2 regions of the Bacteroides sp. 14(A) genome follow, and region 2 is predicted to be linked to the other one. Evidence: riboswitches for the same ligand, from Rfam matches in the RefSeq annotation. Region 2 holds a riboswitch; the other holds the start of a gene.
What was found. A riboswitch is a leader RNA that binds a small molecule or an ion and turns the genes downstream of it on or off. The one in region 2 is predicted to bind thiamine pyrophosphate.

Region 1 (7,029 bases), on a different contig from region 2:
AACCTCTTCCTCTCCTGCAATTACATCCAGTGAACGTTCGCCAATTACACCACCGGTTTCGGTAGCCAGGCGACTGCCATTCTTGCGGGCTACGGTAGCGGCTATTTCGCTGTCATGGCCTGTTCCGTCTATTACTATCTTTGCAAGGATGTTCAGCGGGTCCACGTGCATACCTTCGCGCAATACAGGAGTCCAGTTTACCACTACTCCGCTTACCGTATTATTCTTGAAGATAACATCTTCTACGGAATAGCAGTTGAATACGGTGGCTCCGGCATGTACGGCATGATAAAGCAATGCAGAGGTACTCTCTACAGAGTCCATCACATATAAGCCGTCCTCATATTTCTCGTGGTTGATATTGAATTCCTTTACAATGTCAATCGCTTCTTCCTGAATCACAATCTGGTTGAACATCATGGCACCGCCCCACATACCGCCGCCGGGAGCAAGCTTACGGTCGAACTGCGCTACTTTCAATCCGGCCTTTGCCAGATAATAAGCGGCTACTATGCCCGACGGACCACCACCTACAATGGCAACGTCCAGATCAAGATTTCTCTCTAATTTTTCAAAATAGGTACTGATGATACCTTTGGATACTTTTGTTTCAATCATTTTCTTATAAGTTTAAAAAGTTATTCGTTCTCTGTATTTTCTATTTCTGCATCATAATCACAATCTTTCAGTCGTTGGCTGATGCGCATGGCACAGAAGTTGGGCCCGCACATGGTGCAATACTTCCCGTTCAGGTGGTTGGCTTCCTTGTAATATTGCAAGGCGCGTTCCGGATCGAGACTCAGATTGAACTGGTCTTTCCAGCGGAATTCATAGCGGGCTTTGCTTAAGGCATCGTCACGTACTTCGGCACCCGGATGGCCTTTGGCAAGGTCTGCGGCGTGTGCGGCAATTTTGTAAGTTACCACTCCTATGCGTACATCTTCTTTCTGCGGTAATGCAAGATGTTCTTTGGGTGTCACATAGCAAAGCATCGCTGTTCCGTACCAACCGATTTGTGCTGCGCCAATGGCACTTGTGATGTGATCATATCCCGGTGCAATATCTGTAACCAGCGGACCGAGAGTATAGAACGGTGCTCCGTGGCATTTCTCAATCTGCCGGTCCATATTTTCCCTGATCTTATGCATGGGTACGTGTCCCGGACCTTCGATGAATGCCTGTACATTTTTTGCCCAGGCGCGTTCTACCAGTTCTCCCATCGTATCCAGTTCCGCAAACTGTGCCCGGTCGTTCGCATCACGGATAGCTCCCGGACGCAAACCATCACCTAATGAAAGTGCCACATCATATTGTGCGCATATATCGCATATATCATCGAAATGCTCATACAGGAAACTCTCTTTCTGATGGATTTTACACCATTGGGAGATAATGCTTCCTCCCCGGCTCACCATTCCGCAAAGGCGGTCATTGGCATAATGAATATTCTTCAGGCGGATACCACAGTGGATTGTAAAATAATCTACCCCTTGCTCACATTGTTCGATCAGTGTATCTTTAAATAGTTCCCAGGTAAGGTTTTCCGCCTTTCCGTGTACTTTTTCCATTGCCTGATACATGGGAACAGTACCTACCGGAACAGGACAATTCCGGATAATCCATTCCCGTGTCTCGTGAATATTTTCTCCTGTAGATAAGTCCATCAGCGTATCTCCACCCCATTTACAACTCCAGACGGCCTTTTCCACTTCTTCTTCAATCGTGGAAGAGGTAGCTGAATTTCCGATATTTGTATTAATCTTTACGAGGAACTTTGAACCGATAATCATAGGTTCAGCTTCGGGATGGTTGATGTTGGCGGGTAAGGCGGCATGTCCTGCCGCAATTTCATCACGCACAAACTCCGGTGTGATGTAAGTTTCTATACCCAACTGTTGGCAGTTCATATTCTCACGGATGGCTACATATTCCATTTCCGGTGTTACGATACCTTGTTTGGCATAGTACATCTGCGTAATCTGCTTGCCTGCTTTGGCACGATAAGGCAAAGTGATATGATCAAAACGCAGGGAGTCAAGGCTTTTGTCTGCCAGACGCATCTTTCCATATTCGGAGCTGATTTCCGTCAACCGTTCTACATCCCGTTCCTGTATCCACGGTTCGCGGAGGCGTGGCAAACCTTTCTTTAAATCTACCTTCTGTTCCGGATCACTGTATGCGCCGCTTGTATCATATATGTAGACGGGCGCATTCTCCGTCATAACTTTTTTCCCGTTTTCCACTACTACGGTAGGGGTAAGGTTCACTTTTCGCATCCCAACTTTCAGATAAGGATGGAGTTGCCCCTGCATATAAACTTTCTCGGATTCGGGATAAGTAATTTTTGTTTTATCTTCCATGGTTCACTAATTGATTTCTATTGGGTCAGTCGTATAATTGTTTCCATTTCACGTACCGGATTCTCAGCTTTTAGAATACCGCCGCTCAATGCTATTCCGCTCAGTCCTGATGCTTTCAGGGATGGGATGTCCTCACGTGTGATTCCACCGATGGCAACGACAGGAATTGTTATTCCTTTTTCGCGCATTTGCGTCAGGATGGAATGATAACCTTCCAGCCCCAGAATGGGTGATAACTTTTGTTTGGTAGTTGTGAAGCGGAAAGGACCGCAACCGATGTAGTCGGCGCCATCAGTGGCATGTTGCCGGATGTCCTCGAACGTGTTGGCTGTTCCGCCAATAATGAAATCTTTGCCCAGTCTTTCCCTTGCTTCTTTTATCGGCATATCCAGTTTTCCTAAGTGGACACCGTCCGCGCCAATCTGTTTCACCAGTTCCACGTGGTCATCAATGATGAACGTGGCTCCGTATTGGCGGCAGAGTTCCTGCACTTGCACGGCTGTGGCTTTCAGCTCTTCTGAAGAAGCATCCTTCATCCGAAGCTGAACCCAGCGGCATCCCCCTTCAAGGGCTATGCGTGCGGAGTCCGAATAAGAAATGGATGCCGTAAAATGCGTAATGAATTGTACGTCAAACATTCAAACTCTGAATTTAGAAATTATACTTACAGAAAGGGATAGTAGTATAAACGAATAGTAGAATATAGAAAGAAAATTCCCTTCGACGGTACTAGCCGTATCAGGTTCATTGGGTATAATCTCAGCTATTTTTATAGCACCCCCTTTTCTGCCGACAAAGAAAGGACGAATGTTTTTAATAGGAATAATACCGCTCTATCTTTTAAGTTTATTTAAACTTGACATAATTGAGGCGGGTGTATTGTTTGTTTCCCGAAGTAAAGGTACAAGAGATGCGTGCCGAGGCAATATATACCGATTCTCCGGGCTCGAAGGCATGTTCCGTAGCGGGCACCTGGCACGATTCCCGGCTTGCCGTACGCGAGTTGGTCCGGAAAGTGACGAGATTGCCGATAGGATCTTCCAAAGTCAGTATCTGCCGGACATAGAAATAAGGAGTCGTTCCTTTCACGGTGGTTTTGTAAGGATCGTCTTCCAGCCGGACACGGAGTACTTTCAGTGTCAGTTCTTTCACTTTATCTCCTTCTTTCCCCAGAAAACGGCTGGTAGAATATTTCTGATGTGCCTGCCGCTTCTGAATATCCAGATGGACGGAATGATACACCTGTGCTATTTGTACGAAGCGTTCCTGTTTAGGTATACGTGGAGTAAACTTATAAGCAATCCAACTCACATATGCCGGATCGATACGGAAGATTTCGTGCAGGAAATGTCCATGATACTTTCCGAAAGAGATAATGTCGTCTCCCTTACTCTGCATACGTTTGGCATTATATTCTACCAACAGAATGCAACGTGGAGAATAATAACATAGGCTGCTTGCCGCTCGCAGACTTTCATGGATGTCTGTAGAAAGGTCCTGGACGTAAAAAATGGACTGGCGTTCGGGAAGAGGAGAATACACCCATAAGGAGTAACGGGGAGATTCCGGACGGGGCAGTACAACCAGATAAGCACCTGCCTCTTTGTAAGAGGTTCTTCCCTGATTGTATTCATTTAGTTTCTTGTACAACAGTTCTTGTTCAGCTTCTGATATACCAGGAAGAATCGGATTTGCCATAAGCTCTGAGTTATTTACTCAAATATACGATTTTTCGTGTAAATAATCAAGTTTTGTATGGAAAAGTTTAGGAAGAGATAATGTATATTCAATAAAATAATTGAATTTGTATTATTTGTTGGTCATGAAAAGGATGACTGTTAATCTCTTTTTTATACAATTCATACTTTCGTTATGATGTGTCTTTTTTGTATCTGCACCGTACCCGAACCGTATCAGGGCTGTACTTGCTCCGTACATTCTTCGGTCAAAGGTACTTCTACACGAAGAAAGTACGGAGCGGGTACGGAGCAGGTACGGCTTTGATACGTCACAGATGCTTCTGGAGGTATTTAAAACCTGGTGTTTATGTTCCTTATACATCTTTACAACCCGGAGATGTGTTTATCAAAGGCGGATCACCGGGGCACGCAGTCATTGTAGTGGATGTGGCGATTTACCCTCAAACAGGAAAGAAAGTGTTCCTGCTGGCACAGAGCTATATGCTGGCTCAACAGATTCACATATTGGTGAATCCCGCTAACCGTGGATTATCGCCTTGGTATGAGCTGTCTGACAATGATGAAGGTAAGCTCTACACTCCGGAATGGGTGTTTGAGAAGAAGGATTTGAAACGGTTTAAGTAGGATGAATGAGAGAGTCAAAGAGTACTTACCGGACGATGCACCTGTTGTTGGCAGGTGCATGTGAGGTGTTAGAACCGAACCATCAGTTCCAATACAATCTTATCTTGTTCAGACTCTTTGGCAATACTGTTTTTGGCATAGAAATACTTTTCGTAGTTCAGCCGGAGATCTGTGCGGAATGCCTTGCTGAGACTGAAAGTGATACCTCCGGTTATACGGTGGCGTTTGTAGTCGGTGGTAGTCAAGGCTCCGGTTTCTTCGTTGATGGCTTTACCATCGCTTTGACTGGTCATCATATCATAGCGTGCCAGAAAGGACATCTTGCTGAATACTTTTTGTAAGGGGAGGTCGTAATTGATAAAACTATTTACGGCATGCACGTTGTCATAGGCATTGTTTGCATAAGTTTTGTACAAATACTCTCCTTCAATATGGAAGCGTCCGAATTCATAGAAAGCACCGATGTCATACGAGTTTATCCTTACCTCTTGTGGCTGGATGCTCTGTATGCTTAAAGCCAGATTCAGCTTCTTGGCGAAAAGGAATTGTGCTTTGGCGGAATAGTTTACCTCTTTGTGCCATTCTTTTTGATTAGTCAGTCCCGAACCATTGTAGAGTCCGCCTTCTAAGGTTACAGGTATTCCAGTGCCGAATTTATATCCCAATGTAACGCCAACGTCACGCACATTACCAACTTGTTTCGCAATAAACGAACGGTTAGCGAAATATTGCTGATGTGGAGAGCGGTGGGCGTCGATTGTAAATGGTACTCGCATTTGTCCTGCGGTGACGGTCAGGTCTTTTATTGGGAAAAGACGGGCGTAGGCATCCAGCATTTTGATTTGTCCTTCATCGGAGAGATCAATTTCCGCCTTATAAGCTACGATGGGCAATACATTTCCGGTAATGCTGATGCGTGCATTGCGTACTTCGAAACGACTGGCAGCCATTTCTGTCTGATACTCAAACTTAGTACGGATAGTACCGTGTATTTCCGGCAGGTAATCCTTTGTTTCCAGCTCTTCTTTATCAATCTTCTTTCCGTCCTCGTTGCGGTACGGAGTCTGAGCGTTTGCTGTCAGCGACAGTAGGATGATGAGCAACATGAATGCGCTTTTCTTCATAATCATTAGTTGTAGTCGATTAATTTATGGCGGCAAAGTTCAGACATGTGTGTTATATTTTTGTGTCATGTATGTTTCGTTTTGGTTACAATCATCTTTTTCTCTTTACTTCAGTGGCGGTACTGACCTTGAGAATCCATTTTCTTTCACTTTTACTAAAGGAGGTAACATAAGCGAAAAAACGTGTTACACAAATATGAAGAATCTTTCTGAAAAAAGCATTCTTTTGTAACCGTTTCCAATTAGTGAGTGATATGCATGTACAAATACATGGTAGATAATAGATATACTATGAAAACCTTTTAAATAATTATCAGATGAAACATTTATTCAAATTTTCCCTTTGCGCATTGGCATTGACCATGGGCGCAAATACCGGATTCGCACAAAGCGGAGAAACGGGGCTGAAGGATGCCTATAAAGATTACTTCTCTATCGGCGTGGCTGTTAATATGCGTAACATCTCGAATCCTGAACAGATTGCCATTATTAAAAAAAACTTCAACAGTATTACGGCAGAAAACGACATGAAGCCGCAACCCACCGAGCCTGCCTACGGACAGTTCAATTGGGAGAATGCCGACAAAATTGCCAATTTTTGCCGTAGCAACGGAATCAAGTTACGCGGGCACTGTCTGATGTGGCATGCCCAGATAGGAGAATGGATGTATAAAGATGAAAAAGGGGATTTAGTGTCGAAAGAGAAACTTTTTCAAAATATGAAACATCACATTACAGCTATCGTGGAACGCTACAAAGACGTGATATATGCGTGGGACGTTGTGAATGAAGCAATCTCCGATGGTGGCTGGCAGGGTGGCCGACGAGGCATGGGAGAACACCCAAGTCCGTATCGCAATTCCCCTCTTTATCAGATTGCCGGTGACGAGTTTATTAAGAAAGCCTTTATTTATGCCCGTGAGGCCGATCCTAATATACTCCTTTTCTACAATGACTATAATGCTGCTGATCCTGGAAAACGCGATCGCATCTATAATATGGTGAAATCCATGAAGGAAGAAGGTGTGCCCATTGATGGTATTGGCATGCAGGGACATTACAATGTCTATGGTCCGAGCATGGAAGATGTAGATGCTGCCCTGACGAAATATTCTACGATAGTGAAACATATCCATATTACTGAGTTGGATATTCGTGCCAATCAGGAGATGGGAGGACAGCTCAATTTCAGTCGTGACGGCGGCAACATCAGTCAGGTAG
Region 2 (11,194 bases):
CATTAGGAGGAACAAGTAGCCGTACGTTCTACAACCGTTTCTGGCCAGATGTTATAAAAGGGGTCCAAGCTGGCGATTGGGTGATCATCGAACTGGGACATAATGACAATGGCCCTTATGACAGCGGGCGCGCACGCGCTTCCATACCGGGAATCGGTAAAGATAGCCTGAATGTCACCATCCAGGAAACCGGAGTGAAGGAAACTGTATATTCCTATGGAGAATATATGCGTCGCTTCGTGCAGGATGTAAAGGCGAAAGGTGCCCATCCTATCCTGTTCTCACTGACTCCCCGCAATGCTTGGGAAGATAAAGACAGTACAATTATCACACGCGTCAACCAAACTTTCGGCCTGTGGGCCAAACAAATAGCCGAAGAACAAGAAGTACCTTTTATAGACCTGAATGATATCACCGCATCCAAATTTGAGAAATTCGGCAAGGAAAAAGTGAAATATATGTTCTACTTAGACCGCATCCACACCAGTGCCTTCGGGGCAAAAGTGAACGCAGAATCTGCAACTGAAGGTATCCGAAACTATGAAAGGTTAGAACTGGCCAACTATTTGAAACCGGTTGAGCAGGATACAATTACCGGTTCCAGCCGGAAAGAAGGATGCCCGGTGGTATTCACTATCGGTGACAGTACGGTAAAGAATAAAGATGATGATAAAGACGGTATGTGGGGATGGGGAAGTGTAATAACTGAGATATTTAATTCAAAGAAGGTATCTGTAGAAAATTGTGCCATGGCCGGACGCAGTGCCCGCACTTTCTTAGACGAAGGACGCTGGGACAAAGTGTATGATGCACTTAAACCGGGAGATTTCGTACTCATCCAGTTCGGACATAATGACGGAGGAGATATCAATATCGGAAAAGCCCGTGGTGAATTACACGGTTCGGGAGATGAAAGCAAAGTCTTTCTGATGGAAAAGACCGGAAAATACCAGGTAGTCTATACTTTTGGCTGGTATCTCCGCAAGTTCATCAGGGATGCACAAGAAAAAGGAGCAATCCCGATTGTATTGAGTCACACGCCCCGCAATAAGTGGAAAGACGGACAAATAGAACGCAATAGCAAGAGTTACGGTAAATGGACACGTGAAGCGGCAGAAGCAACCGGAGCCTGCTTTATTGATCTGAATAAAATATCCGCAGATAAACTCCAAAAGATGGGGCCCAAGAAATCAGCTGTTTTCTATAATACAGATCATACACATACATCTTTGAAGGGTGCGCGAATGAATGCCCAAAGTATAGCCGAAGGGTTAAAAGTTACGGACTGCCCGCTGAAGAAGTATCTGAAATAAAAGCGATACGGAAACATTGCAGAAGTGTCGGAAATAAAAACTAAGAATAGAAAATAAAATAGACAAGGTTAATTAATCCAAAAGAATAGCTTCATCAAACAAATAATCACTTCTTTTGCTCCCGTCAAAAAACAAAACCGGACCATAAATGAGCAATAAGATTGATATAAAAACCTTAGAGGCTTTACGACAAGATAGTCATGAGGCCTTCGAGGAGGTTTTTATCACTTATTACGGTAAAACAAAAGCCTTTATCCAGGGCTATATCAAGTCGAGTCCGGATGCTGAAGAACTGACAGAGGATTTATTTGTAAACCTCTGGATGAACCGCCACTCTATCGATATCTCCAGATCATTTGATTCTTACCTGCATACAATTGCCAGAAATTCTGCCATCAACTTTCTGAAGCACAAATATGTAGAAGATACTTATCTGAGTAGTGTCCAGCATCAGGAATGTAGTTCTACTTCGGAAGAAGATCTGATAGCCAAAGAACTCGGATTACTAATAGACGACACGGTAGAAAAAATGCCGGAACAACGGAGAAAGATATACATGCTAAGTCGCAACGAGGGCCTAAGCAATGAAGAGATAGCCGTACGACTGAATACTACCAAGAGAAATGTGGAAAGTCAGTTAAGCCTCGCTCTGAAAGAGATACGGAAAACTATTTCATACTTCTTCTTATTACTGGCATAATGGTATGGTAATGAATCTGTGGTGAATAAATTCATAACAGAAAAGAGACAAACAACATACAATATTACCTTTTGGTCAAAAGTTCTTCCTCCTTATACCCGGTTCGCATTTCCTTCGCTCCTATACGAGGAACAAAATAGCGAAGTTGGTACGAGGAGGGTACGAAGAAGATACAAGCCTGGTACGAAGCAGATAGTTCTGTTCTTTTTCTCGCTTATTCAGGTAGCCCCCTATTTCTAAAAAGAAAAAATAGAAAAAAGATTCATTTACTTACTGAGTTTTTCATCCGTTGACTGTATATATAGTAAATGCAACAGAATGGAGAAAAATAATATTGTCAGAATCATCGGAACATATTTATCCGGCCGCTTCTCTCCCGAAACGGAAGAGAAGGTTCAGAAATGGATCATTAAAGATAAAGACACTGAAGAAAAAGAAAAAGCTTCATTGGAATATTGGGATCAATTGGAGGCAAAAACAGACCCGGACACTAAACTTGCATTAAACAGAGTAAACCAAAAGATAGGTTATAAGAAAATGGTGCCCCGACCTTTCTATCAGAAACGAATGAGCATCGCGGCAGCCCTGATTCCGCTACTGATTATTGCAGGAAGTTATCTGTACTATACTTCCACGAAGGATAAATGGGTTGAGATATCTGTTGCATACGGTGATAAAAAACACTTCCTATTGCCTGATAGCTCCGAAATATGGCTGAATGCAGGAACAGCAATCAAATACCCGGAAAAGTTCTCGAAAGCGCAGCGCCTTGTATACCTTGACGGTGAAGCCTATTTTTCTGTTCGGAAAGATGCAGCGAAACCGTTTATTGTAGAAACGTCCCAACTTTCAGTCAAAGTATTAGGAACCCAATTCAATGTAAAGGCATACGCTGATGATGAACTGGTGACCACTACCCTGACAAGTGGCAAAGTTGAAGTCACCCCTCCCGTTCAAGGTTCGCAGATACTGAAACCTAATGAACAGTTGACGTACGATAAAAAAACATCTGCCGTCAACATTACTGAAGTTTCTCCAACCGATGCAGATGGCTGGATCACGGGAAAACTGATATTTACCGATGCGCCTTTCACCGAAATCCTGCAAACATTAGAGAGACGTTATAATGTAACTATCAATCATACAATGAACGTTCCCGCCTCCAAACGATATACCGTCCGGTTCCTGAAAAATGAAAATCTGGAAGAAGTTCTGCCTGTATTGAGTGAGATGATCGGCTTCAGTTATCAGATACAGAGAAACAAAGTAGAACTAATCAAAAAACAATAAAAAGAAACTGCCTATGAAGAAAAGGAACCGGATTGCAGCTTGAGACCCTCAACCCGGTTCTGAAATGCTAATGCTCCATCAAACCGTAAAGTAAAACAAAGTATTAACTATACAAAGATAATGCAAATTGAGTGCAGAACTTTCATGCTTGCATGAAAAAGTTATGCCGAAATGCAGCTTATCTTATAAAAACATACAACAATGAATCGAATAACCATTAATAAAGAAACAGACAAGATACTCCTTTTTTTATTTTTTGCCTTTCTCTCATTGAATGCCACAGCACAGAATGACAGAAAGCCAATCACTATACAGAATAAAAACATATCACTGAAAGAAGCTTTTGCTGAGATAGAACAACAAACCGGATATAGCATAGCCTATGAATTATCGGCCGTAGATGTAAAGAGAAAAATATCCCTGTCTTTAGAATCCCAAAGTATTGACAAGGCGTTAGCGCAAATCTTGAAAGACACCCGATATTCGTACAAAATAACAGGCTACCATATCATTATCACTCCATCCGGCAATGAACTACAGAAATCCACCAAGGAAAAAACAGAGAAACCTACCCAAATAGTCAGAGGAATTGTACTGGATTCCAAAACCAATGCACCCATAGAGTCTGCTACTGTAAGAATTATGAATGTCGGTTCTTTAGGCAGCACAACAGACAGTCTGGGGAGATTTCGGATAGACAATGTTCCTGTGGGACGATGCAATATACAAACCTCCTATGTAGGATATAATACCAATATTTTCAATGAGATACCTGTAACCTCTTCCAAGGAAGTATATATGGAAATCACTCTGGATGAAAACATTCACTCGTTGGCGGAAGTCGTCATACAACCGGAGATAAAGAAAGATAAACCTCTGAATGCAATGGCCATTACCGGCGGACGCATGATCAGCATGGAAGAAGCAGGCAGGTTTGCCAATGGTTTTGATGATCCGGCACGTCTGAGTTCCGCATTTGCAGGTGTGGCTGGAGATGTAGGAACCAACGCTGTAGCTATCAGAGGAAATTCACCCCAGTTTACCCAATGGAGGTTGGAAGGGGTAGAAATTCCCAATCCGACTCACTTCGCCGACCTTACCGGACTGGGTGGGGGCTTTCTTTCGGCCCTGAGTACACAGGTGATCGGTAACTCCGATTTCTACAACGGTGCGTTCCCTTCCGAATACAGCAATGCGCTATCAGGTGTCTTCGACATGCAAATACGAAATGGCAACAATCAGAAGTATGAACATACATTTCAGTTAGGCATTCTGGGTATTGACCTGGCATCGGAAGGCCCGATAAGCAGGAAGCATGGAAGTTCCTATATCTTCAATTACCGCTTCTCCACCACTTCCTTGGCTACAGGAAATGATATGAATCTGAAATATCAGGACTTATCATTCAAATTAAATTTTCCTACCCGGAAGGCCGGAACTTTCTCCATCTGGGGAATCGGGCTGATTGACCGTTATAAACCGGAAGCCATCGACCGTGATGAATGGGAGACACAAGGTGACCGGCAGTCCGGAAATACAGCTTTTGACAAAGCGGCAGGAGGACTTACACACAAGTATCTCATCAATGCAGATACGTATATCCGTTCTTCATTAGCCGCCACTTACTCGAAAGATCGCACGAGAGCTGATCAGATGACAGAAGATGACAAACTGGTCCATGTAGGAGATATCCGGAATTCCAAATGGGATATAGTCTTTAATTCCTATCTGAACAAGAAATTCAATTCCAACCATATCAACCGGACAGGTATCACAGTTACAGGGCTCCAATATGACTTGGATTACAAAATCAGTCCTAATTTCGGTTTAGATGTACCTATGGAACAGATTTCAAAAGGGAATGGGGGAAGTTGTGTGCTCTCGGCATACAGCAGTTCTGTCATCAACCTAAGTAACCATCTTATTACTAGTCTGGGCATCACCGCACAGTACTTCACCCTGAATAAGAACTGGACCGTAGAACCCAGAGCAGCCCTTAAATGGAGCTTTAATCCGAAACACGCCTTGGCACTGGCATACGGTCTGCACAGTCGCAGGGAAAAGCTTGACTACTACTTTGTGGAACAGGAAGCCAACGGAAAAACCGAATCCAACAGATACCTGGATTTTTCAAAGGCTCATCACTTCGGGCTTACATACGACTGGAACATCAACTCGTACATGCACTTAAAAGTGGAACCCTATTATCAATATCTATTCCGAATACCTGTTGAAGAGAATTCTTCCTTTTCCATCATCAACCATCAGAGTTTCTATCTGGACAGGATATTAAAGAATAGAGGCTCCGGAGTGAACTACGGTATAGACATTACATTAGAGCAATACATGAAAAATGGTTTTTACTATATGATAACGGCTTCTCTTTTTAAATCAAAATACAAAGCCGGAGATAACATCTGGCGTAATACACGGTTGGACAAAAACTATCTCCTGAACATACTTGCCGGAAAAGAATGGATGGTAGGACGTAATAAACAAAATGTACTAAGTCTCAACGGGCGTATCTTTTTCCAAGGTGGTGACCGATATACCCCTGTAGATGAAGGTAAAAGTATGATAGAACATGATATTAAATTTGATGAAACCAGAGCTTACAGCAAGAAGTTTGATCCCTCCATCAACGGTGACATCTCTTTCAGTTATAGAATTAATAAAAAGAAAATATCTCATGAGTTTTCTATTAAAATGCTAAATGTAGGTATGCGCACAGGAATGCACTTTTACCAGTACAACGAAAAAACTCATAAGATAGAGAAAAAAGACGGATCGGGATTGATACCGAATATCAGTTATAAAATTTACTTTTAGTATATAAAAGAGAACAATCATTGTTTGCACTGTTATCCCAATAAAAGCAAAGAAGATGTATTTGGAAATTTCCCGATACATCTTCTTCTTTCTATTTACTCAGAGCATCCTCAACGGAATACTCCCATCATCCGATAATAATTCTCTATCAGCTTGTTGAAAATCTTTTCACCTGCTCCGACTTCAATAAGCCACGATCCTTCATCTGCTCCGAAGCCACCATAAGCTGCCGATCGAATATCAGGCAGATACATCGGCCATCTTCCGTTGTTCCAGGTATATCCGAAGAAGAAAGGAATAACATGATTGGGTTGCATTTCCCGTTTCCAATCAATCTGGAACTTGATGAAAGGTTCACCGGGAACAGTGGCAATGGCAATACGGTTATTAATGGATATTACGGAGAAATGCACATTATACTTCAGGTTCTTGTCATGTCTGCCGATAAAATGCAGAGAGTCAGTCTTCACCTTGATATTGGGTACATCATACGGGTTCGGATATATTTCTTTGGCCAGTTTAACGGCTTCAATAGAAAGCAATTTACCCATACGGTCTATCAAATCATAATTGGACGGGCGAGGGTCATCCGGCCCGGTACGTCCGCCATCCTTAAATAAAGGTGCCTGGTTTCCTGCACCGCCTTGTACAAAGAGGCAATATACCTGATTGTTAAAAGCTTCTTCCGTATATTTAGTGGCATAACCCACATAGTCGGCAGAGATTTCAAAGTTATTCCAGGCCACATCCGGATGGCAGGCATAATTCATTAGAATTACTTTCGGATTGCCTTTCGTGTCCTCCAGTTTAATAACACCTACAGAATTATCAACAGGCCCATGAGGAATACGCTCCGGATTCACCGCCCTGTAGTGGTCATCTCCTACCCATGATTCGCGGGCGCGACCGTCTTCACGAAGAAGCAACCGGTTGAAACTTAATTGAGGAAAACTACGATAACCGGCTGAAATACGAGCCTCGAACATAGAAGAAGAAGCCTGTTTCAAAGCTTTGGTTATCTGAGCATCGAGCCATTCCTTGGGCCCTGCCTCACCGGAATGTGTATGCTGGGGACAGAAATAGACTTCCTGCAAACCAAATTGCTTTTTTAGTTTCTCGGCTAACGGAACATTACTGTACATAACCAAATCCAGAGAGACAAAAGCAATACGCGAAGCTCCCGCTTCAAGAATAAGAGTTCGTGCATAGAGTGAATCGTGAACCGGATAGCGGGGATTAGGCGGGGTTATATTCACTTTGCCGGTACCAGCCATTAACTTTTCTGCAGCGTTGGTATTCACTGTAGAAAAAACACCTAACAGCACTAATAGTGCTGTCAACCAAAAGCTTTGTGTTTTCATTTGAATTACATTTATCAGATTCATACTAATTACTTTTTTCATGGTATTATTACTTTTTAAATTTACTTTTACGCTATTATTCGGCAATAATACACGAGGAGTATTAATAAAGCTATTAATTCTCTATTAACTTAGAGAGGAATTATTATTTTTTGTATGAACTAACCGTTCATAACAGACGTTATATTAATAGAACTTTAAATACCAACGATCATGGAAAAGTATCTGATTCATAGTAATGAGTTGCATTTCATCAACAAGGAACGCATTCACAGGGAAGTAGAGAAAATGGTAGAGTCATTAGACATGGCAGCAGGTTCCACCAAAGGATTCGACCTGTATACCGTAGTAGAAAGTTATTTCACTGACCTCGAAAAGCGAAGGGAAATCAATCGCTTACTGCATATAGAGAAAGATGAATGTGAAGCCATAGAGGAAGAACTCGGAGTATATGAAATGTGATTTACAATAAAAAACATCACGAGTATTAACTATAATGAATAAAGGGCATAACAAATTGTTGTTATGCCCTTTATTCATTTATAGTTATCAATTCCAGACCACTATCAATCCTTTGCCTGATGTACCGTCAGTTGTGGGAAAGGGAAACCTATACCCTCCTTATTGAATACAGAGTAGACGGTCTTGTTCATATCGAAATAAACTCCCCAATAGTCCTCACTCTTCACCCAGGCACGGATAATCACATTCACGCTACTGGCATCCAGTGCATGAAGGGCTACAAAAGGAGCCGGATCACTAAGAATCCGCTTGTCTTCGGCAATGATACGACGGGTAGTTTCTTCCACCTTATCAAAATTTTCGCCATACTCCACACCGATTATCCATTCTACACGACGGGTAGCTTCACGACTGTAATTAGTCACAGTACCACTGCTCAACGCACCATTCGGGATATAAATAATCTTATTATCACCGGTAGTCAGAATCGTATGGAAAATCTGGATCTCACGAACCGTGCCCGTGATGCCTTGGCTTTCAATCAAGTCACCTACTTTATAAGGACGGAGCAGCAATACAATCAGACCACCTGCAAAGTTCTGCAAGTTACCGGACAATGCCATACCGATAGCCACACCGGCGGATGCCAGCAAGGCAGCAAATGAAGTTGTTTCTACTCCTAATTTACCGATAACGGCAATAATCAATAAGATAGTCAGCAAGATGTTCACCAAACTCTTTACAAAACTCTGGATACTGGCATCCACATGCCGCTTAGCCAACAACCGGGCCACCATTTTATTAAGGAAAGATATCAGGAAACGTCCTACTATGAAAATCAGCACAGCGCTGATGATATGACCACCTGCATTTACTCCCCAGTCTATCAGTTGTTGGAGAAAGACCTGCAATTTACTAAAACCATCTTCTACAACAGTTTCGGCAGCAGGAGCTGCCGCTTGCAATAATAATAACATAATATTTGTTCGTTTGAAGTTAATAATTACACTTTACCAGCAGGATTAAAAAATACCCACCGGCCTACAAAATTAACAAATATTTCCGGTTATCGTTCACTCGATTTGCGTGTTTCAGCGAAAACACTTAATTTTGCCCCCGATTTCAACTAAGGGGTGCCCTAATATGACGGGCTGAGATCATACCCATTGACCTGATCCGGGTAGTGCCGGCGGAGGGAAAAGAAGAAAAGCTCCCTTTTTCTGTATTCATCTTTAATAGTTAAAATTGTAATGAGAAAACATGCAATGGCGGCCTGCCTGTTAATGGCAACGCTGGGTGTCTGTGCGCAGACGCATGAGAAAGACAGCTTGCGGGTGATAAGCCTGCAGGAAGTAGAAATTATCTCTACCCGTGCCACGGGAACCACACCTGTGGCGTTTACCAATGTCAGTAAAGAACAACTTAAGAAGCAGAATTTCGGGCAAGATATTCCCTATCTGTTGTCATTTACTCCGTCAGTACTGACAACGAGCGATGCAGGTGCAGGTATCGGTTACACGAGTATCCGGGTACGCGGAACAGATGCTACACGTATCAACGTAACCACTAATGGTATACCCATGAACGATGCGGAAAGTCATTCTATCTTTTGGGTTAATACTCCCGATCTTGCCTCTTCGCTTCAGGACTTGCAGATTCAACGGGGCGCAGGAACTTCCACTAATGGTGCCGGAGCGTTCGGTGCCAGTATCAATATGAAAACACAAGGAATTTCGCCCACACCGTATGCGGAGTTTTCCGGCTCTTACGGCTCATTCAATACACATAAAGAAACCGTAAAAGTAGGTACGGGGCTCATTAATGGACGCTGGGGATTCGATGCACGTTTATCTAATATCCACAGTGACGGCTACCGTGACCGCGCCAGTGCTGACTTGAAGTCTTACTTTGTACAAGGCGGATATTATGGAGACAAGACCACTATTAAATTCATCACCTTCGGAGGAAAAGAAGAGACCTATCATGCTTGGGATGGCCTGGATAAGGAAACACTGGAAAACGACCGCAAATATAATCCCAATGGCGCCATAGAAGATGATAATGGAAATGTAATCGGATTTTATGATAACCAGATAGATTATTATCGCCAGACGCATTATCAATTATTATTAAATCAAATATTGTCTCCTTCGTGGAAATTGAACATAGCGCTACACTATACAGACGGTTACGGTTATTATGAGGAATATAAAAATAAACGTACGCTGGTAGAATATGGCTTGGTACCCTTTGAAACAAACGGTACTACCATAGAGAAATCAGACCTTGTACGCCGTAAACTGGTAGACAGCCGTTTCGGTGGTGGAGTATTCTCTTTCGATTATAAAGGGGACAAATTGGATGCATCCATCGGCGGTGGCCTGAATTATTACAAAAACACCCATAACGGTAAGGTAGTATGGGTAAAGAATTATCTGGGTGAACTGAATCCTGACCATGAATATTATCGTAATATCGGACGGAAAACGGATGGCAACATCTACGCTAAGATAAATTATGAAATACTGGATGGAGTTAACTTCTATGCTGATATGCAATATCGTTATCTGCGCTATAAGATAAACGGCAATAATGACAAATGGGACTGGACTGCTGATCCGGCACATCTGCAACCGCTGAATATTGACGAAGATTTCAGCTTCTTCAACCCTAAAGCCGGCATATTCTGGAAGATAAACAACAATAATAATCTTTATGCCTCTTTCAGTGTGGCAAATAAGGAACCGACACGCAATAACTATACTGATAACTTATTTGCCGCACAGCCCAAATCAGAGCGGATGTTCGATTACGAAGTGGGATATACGTTCCGTAAAGGTTGGTTCAATGCAGGCGTCAACCTGTACTACATGGATTACAAGAATCAATTGGTACTGAACGGGCAATTGAATGAAATTGGCGAAGCCGTAGCAGAGAACGTGAAGGACAGTTATCGTATGGGTATTGAGCTTATGGCAGGTGCACGCATCACAAACTGGCTGCGTTGGGATATAAACGCAACATGGAGCCGTAACCGCATCAAGAATTATACAGAATATCTAAGTGATGTGAATGAAGACTGGAAAGATATGTATAGTGAAAACTGGGGTATCTCTCAGACAACCCGATATATTGGCACTACTCCCATCTCCTTTTCACCGGACTTTATGGCAAATAGTCTCATTTCTTTGGATTATAAAGGTTTTAATGCATCTTTGCAAACGCAATATGTCAGCAAG

Region 1: another riboswitch for thiamine pyrophosphate. It lies ahead of K429_RS0101970 (thiamine phosphate synthase); the one in region 2 lies ahead of K429_RS0115555 (TonB-dependent receptor).

The regions. Positions count from the first base shown of each region.
Region 1 is NZ_JAGH01000001.1:560,979-568,007, forward strand. It holds gene K429_RS0101960 (sulfide-dependent adenosine diphosphate thiazole synthase) at 1-618, opposite strand, end outside; gene thiC (phosphomethylpyrimidine synthase ThiC) at 639-2,360, opposite strand; gene K429_RS0101970 (thiamine phosphate synthase) at 2,378-2,998, opposite strand; TPP riboswitch at 3,058-3,152, opposite strand; gene K429_RS0101975 (hypothetical protein) at 3,207-4,058, opposite strand; partial or broken gene K429_RS29645 (DUF4846 domain-containing protein) at 4,409-4,684, shown strand; gene K429_RS0101985 (porin) at 4,753-5,808, opposite strand; gene xyn10D/fae1 (bifunctional endo-1,4-beta-xylanase/feruloyl esterase) at 6,126-7,029, shown strand, end outside.
Region 2 is NZ_JAGH01000002.1:2,118,966-2,130,159, reverse strand. It holds gene K429_RS0115590 (rhamnogalacturonan acetylesterase) at 1-1,313, shown strand, start outside; gene K429_RS0115585 (RNA polymerase sigma-70 factor) at 1,462-2,013, shown strand; gene K429_RS0115580 (FecR family protein) at 2,332-3,303, shown strand; gene K429_RS0115575 (carboxypeptidase regulatory-like domain-containing protein) at 3,505-6,132, shown strand; gene K429_RS0115570 (neutral/alkaline non-lysosomal ceramidase N-terminal domain-containing protein) at 6,243-7,535, opposite strand; gene K429_RS0115565 (hypothetical protein) at 7,707-7,955, shown strand; gene K429_RS0115560 (mechanosensitive ion channel family protein) at 8,060-8,932, opposite strand; TPP riboswitch at 9,075-9,171, shown strand; gene K429_RS0115555 (TonB-dependent receptor) at 9,206-11,194, shown strand, end outside.